One region of the Legionella sp. MW5194 genome, then DNA from elsewhere that is predicted to be linked to it. Evidence: riboswitches for the same ligand, from Rfam matches in the RefSeq annotation. Region 1 holds a riboswitch; the other holds the start of a gene.

Region 1 (2,454 bases):
CTAAAATTTTTTCAAATTTTTTGCAGCCCTCAAGATCATGGGTAGAACAACGCAGCCACTCACTTTTAAGATCAGCATGGTAATTAAAAATGCCGCTTTCTCTTAATCGTTTATCCAGTGAATCCACCTGATTAATCAGGTTTTGTGCTTTCTCATGCACTTCGGCATCATACCTCAGATTATCACCCCGGTTTGCTCCGTAGCTTTCAGGCAGAAATTTTTCTCGAAGCTCGCGGCGTTCGGTGGAAGAATCCCATATGTCCTTGCGGGCAGCACTTTCAGCATCCATACGAGTAATTTTGCGATCGCGCGGCATGATAAGTCCTAATGAATACTAATGGTATAACTATAGCATTAGTACGAAAATTATACATTTTTAGCGTCAAAATGTTTCTGCTTACTTGAGGAAATACCTCGATACTGAAAAAAGATGTTAAAAAAGGACGGTTTTAATGGATTTGGATTTTTGATGGGTAAGTGCTTCATTGAAAGCAGCGTTTCAAACACCAACGGGTTGCATGATTCGCCGCGTTCAGGACTGTTAATTGCCTTGCAGAGACTTATTTGTCGCTAACATGTGGTCTGACGATCAGCACATCACATTCAGCGCCATGCAGGATGGCATTGGCCGTAGAACCCAACAGCAGGGCTAATCCATGCTTTCCATGACTTCCGGTGACGATTAAATCGATTTTCTTCTCCTTGGCGATGCGGAGAATTTCATTCTTGGTGGAACCAAATTCAATCATGCAATGCGCATCATCGACGCTCAGTTTCTTGGCCAAGGCTGCCAGTTCTTTTTCGGCCTGCTCGCGAATGGAGACTTCCACTTCGGCAAATCCGGCAAATCCAGGGTAAGCGTAGGCAGGGATGGGCTCGACAACATGCACCAAGAGTAAATCGGCGCCATTCTCATCGGCAATTTTTTTTGCTTTATGTGCAGCTTTTATACCTACTTCATCGAAATCTGTGGCGAATAAAACCCTTTTATACATGATTCTCTCCTTGACACTGACTTTTATAGCCTAGCAGAAATTGAATTAATTTCCCATAGCACAGCTTATCGGTTACACTTTTATTTTTTAAAAACAGGGGTGTCTTTGCAACATGCAAAGGCTGAGATCATACCCATTGAACCTGTACGGATCATGCCGGCGTAGGGATTGTTTATGTTACTGGATTTATCAGGCACGTTAGCCTCGTTGTTGTGCACCTATTACCTTATTCGTTTAAGCCGCATTGCCTGGATTCTTGGCTTGACAGCGAACCTCATCAACGGCTGGCTCTACTGGCACAAAGGCATTTATGCCGACACCCTGCTGGAAGTGTTTTATTTGGTAAGCACGGCTTACGGTTGGCTGAAATGGCAAAAAACCTCCGCAGCAAACAGCCGGGAGATCCGCTCCCTGTCATGCATTCAATGGCTAATGGTTGGCCTGGTGTTCGCCAGTCTGTATCTTTTGATTGTCATCGGCCTCAAGCGCTTTACATCCACCACCGTTGCTGATCTGGATGCATTGACCACCGCCTTAAGTTTAATCGCCCAGGTGTTGATGTGTCATAAAGTTCTGGAGAGCTGGCTGCTCTGGTTAGTAACGGACTCGGTGTATGCCTACCTTTATTGGCTTAAGCAACTGCCCTTTCATGTGCTGTTAATGATTGTTTACACTGGCATGGCATTAACGGGCTACTGGATTTGGATCAGACAGCAGCGGATGCTTTGGCCATCTGATCCTGTTGAAACCCCATTACCCTACAACGGGTAAACCGGACACTGAACGAATCCAGGGTTTAAAGGGAATGACTGCAGGCGGTAGATGATTCATTGCCGCTTTTGCCTGTTCAATCTGCCCGTACTCTCCCAGGGTCAACACATACCATACGCGGCCGTTACGGCTGACTTTTCGGACTTTGACGGCGTCATGGATGCCATGGGCATGCACAAAGCGTTTTAAATCCTCAGGGCTTCGACCAGCCAGTAACTGGATGGTGAATTGTCCGTCATTCGCTGCCGTCGCCACAGCCTTAGCCTGCTCCTTTATTCCAGGCAATGACGACGCGGCTTTAGCCAGCACTGGCGCAGTCGTCATGGGTGTTGTTGTCTCCTTCTGCCTTGCAGCAGGGGCTGGCTGACGTTGACCTGGCTCTGTGTTTCGCGCCAGAGACTTGGGAATAACCAGCACTTTATCCATCACCACCAGGTTGTCATTGGTCTCTTCGTCGCCATTGGAAATCTCATAGAGACGCTTTAAAGGCGGCGGTTGCAGTTCCTGCTTAGTGACGGCGACATTAAACGGCAGAATGTCGCTGACCAATGGCCTTTCGATGGGTAACAGGCTTGAGACCACCGGCTGTTGCTTTATAGTCTGCGTGGAGGCCAGGGGTTTTTCCGGGAAGGAGAATGACAGGGTCCGCTTTAATGCGTCCTGGTTCTGCCAGATGTAATTACACGCG
Region 2 (2,454 bases), 810 kb from region 1:
AGACCCTGGGTAAACCGATGCCGGTCGGCGATGGAATAGCCATCATGGCGTCGGCAAAAAATGCCACGTTAATCCAGCAAATTAACAGCCAAATTAAACAAATTGATCGCGATAGCCGCTATCTGGGTTTATACCAGACTTATTTTGGTGGCTTATAAGTGGAATAGCATTGATAATCAACAATATGTTCACAAAATTTACTATAATTTTAGTATAGAATGAGTTGGAGAACGACCATGACATCCACGTATTTTTTAGCCGCCGTCATCGGTTGGTATTTGGTGATTGTCAGCCTGATTGTCCTTTTGCGCCAACGTCTGATGGCAGGCCTTGTTTCGGACATACTAAGTCAGCGCGCCTTGTTGTTTTTTATGGGCCTGGTGAGTCTGGTGATCGGTTTGCTGTTAGTCATAAGCCATAACGTCTGGGTCATGGGCTGGCCTGTTATTATCACCCTTATTGGTTGGCTGGCCATTATCGCTGGAATTATCCGCATGGCTTTCCCGGATGTTTCGCTTCGCATGGGGCAATGGTGGCAGCGTCGTCCAGTGGCTTTCATGGTGATTGCCGTGGTTTATCTTCTGATTGGCCTGTTCCTGTTGTATCAGGTGTACGGCGCACGTTTAGGAGTGTAACGCCTCCCGGACGATGAGGTGGACAGGCCGCTCTCGCCACCATTGACAAAAATTACCGATCTCTTATCATGAACCTGTTTTCACCAGGGGTGCTTTGTCCTGACAAAGCTGAGACTTAACCCTTATAACCTGCTCTGGATAATGCCTGCGGAGGGAGTGTGAAAGATAAAGCCCTCTGTCATGGGCCTTGTCTGTCATTCCTCTTTGTTTGCTTATGGAGCATTTTAAACCAGGAGGATTGAATGTCAGTGCCATTTTACCAGTTGATGCTGGTAACCCATCGGCAGGCTTGTGCTCTCGATGACTACCTCCGTTTTGTAGAAACATGCGCCAGAGCCGGCGTAACCTCGGTGCAACTGCGTGAGAAAAAGGCCTCAGCGGCCTTTCTTTTTCGTTTTGCCGTCAAACTCAAAGCTTTGCTTTCACCCCTGCACATTCCCCTAATTATTAATGATCACATCGATCTGGCCTTAGCCGTCAATGCGGACGGGGTGCATCTGGGTGCGGACGACGGTTGTCCAGGAAAAGCCCGAAAGCAACTGGGTCATCATCGGATCATCGGCCTTTCACTGGAATCCATGGGGGACCTGGTGAAAGCCAATCAAGTCGACGCCGACTACGTGGCTGCGAGTGCGGTTTTTCCCACAAACAATAAAACCAATGTTCGACGGCATTGGGGGATTGAAGGCCTGCATCGGCTGGCTAAGCAATCGCGGCATCCTCTCATTGGTATCGGCGGCATTGATGCCGGCAATTTGAAAGCGGTTATGGCTGCCGGCGCGAGAGGTGTTGCTGTTATCGGGGCTATTCATGATGCGCCTGATCCCGTTCTGGCAATTCAGACACTTCGTGCATTACAACGTTAAGGAATTATTATGCATTATCAACTGGATACCCGGCTTAAGCGCTTGCGCGCTGAGAAGCCTTTGGTGCTCTGTTTAATGAATGCCGTCACCATGAATTTTGTAGCCAACAGCCTGCTGTCACTGGGGGCAGCGCCGATCATGTCACAGGCCGATGACGAGCTTGAGGCACTGGTTGCCATGTCACGGGCACTCTACGTCAATATTGGCACCCTGGACAGACAGTTCATTGAACGTATTGACAAAGCCTGCCGCCTTGCCACCATTCACCGGAAACCCATCATCCTGGATCCGGTGGGGGCAGGAGCCAGTCAAATCCGGACATTGACAGCTCGGCAACTTGCACCCCAGGCCGCCATCATTCGCGGTAATGCCAGTGAAATCATGGCGTTGATGGCAGATAAAAGCGTCAGCAAGGGAGTAGAAACGCTTCATTCAGTGGAGGCCGCATCTACCGCAGCAAGGAGTCTGTCGCAACAGACTTCAGCGATTGTCGTGGTCAGCGGTCCCGTTGATTTTATTACCGATGGCAGGCTTTGTTGCCATGTCGCCTATGGTTCACCGCTGATGCCGTTGGTCACGGGAATGGGGTGTGCCCTGACCGCCATCATTGCGGCTTTTGCCGCGATGGAAAGCACGTTTTACGAAGCCGCTGCTGCGGCTACAGCCTATGTCGGACTCTGCGGCCAGGCAGCTCATGGTTTGGCGAATGGGCCAGCCAGCTTTCAGAGCGCGTTCATTGATGCCCTGTATCAAACACCACTTGAGGAGAGGGATTATGCGCTGTAACACCCTGTCAATAGCCGGTTTTGATGGCTCCGGCGGCGCCGGGATTCAGGCGGATTTAAAAACCTTCGCCGCCTTTGGCTGTTATGGCATGACGGTACTCACGGCCCTGCCTGTACAAAATACCTGCGGGGTCAAATCCTGCTATGCCATTCCCCTTTCCTGCATTG

What was found. A riboswitch is a leader RNA that binds a small molecule or an ion and turns the genes downstream of it on or off. The one in region 1 is predicted to bind thiamine pyrophosphate.
Region 2: linked by a shared signal. The riboswitch ahead of thiE (thiamine phosphate synthase) and the one ahead of pnuC (nicotinamide riboside transporter PnuC) in region 1 are both predicted to bind thiamine pyrophosphate.

Annotation. Positions count from the first base shown of each region.
Region 1 is NZ_CP045732.1:2,285,759-2,288,212, forward strand. Features, by position in the region: gene GH742_RS10550 (hypothetical protein) at 1-316, opposite strand, end outside; gene GH742_RS10555 (universal stress protein) at 561-995, opposite strand; TPP riboswitch at 1,081-1,182, shown strand; gene pnuC (nicotinamide riboside transporter PnuC) at 1,170-1,766, shown strand; gene GH742_RS10565 (AAA family ATPase) at 1,749-2,454, opposite strand, start outside.
Region 2 is NZ_CP045732.1:1,475,022-1,477,475, forward strand. Features, by position in the region: gene GH742_RS06885 (transporter substrate-binding domain-containing protein) at 1-158, shown strand, start outside; gene GH742_RS06890 (hypothetical protein) at 237-635, shown strand; TPP riboswitch at 711-809, shown strand; gene thiE (thiamine phosphate synthase) at 878-1,501, shown strand; gene thiM (hydroxyethylthiazole kinase) at 1,511-2,287, shown strand; gene thiD (bifunctional hydroxymethylpyrimidine kinase/phosphomethylpyrimidine kinase) at 2,277-2,454, shown strand, end outside.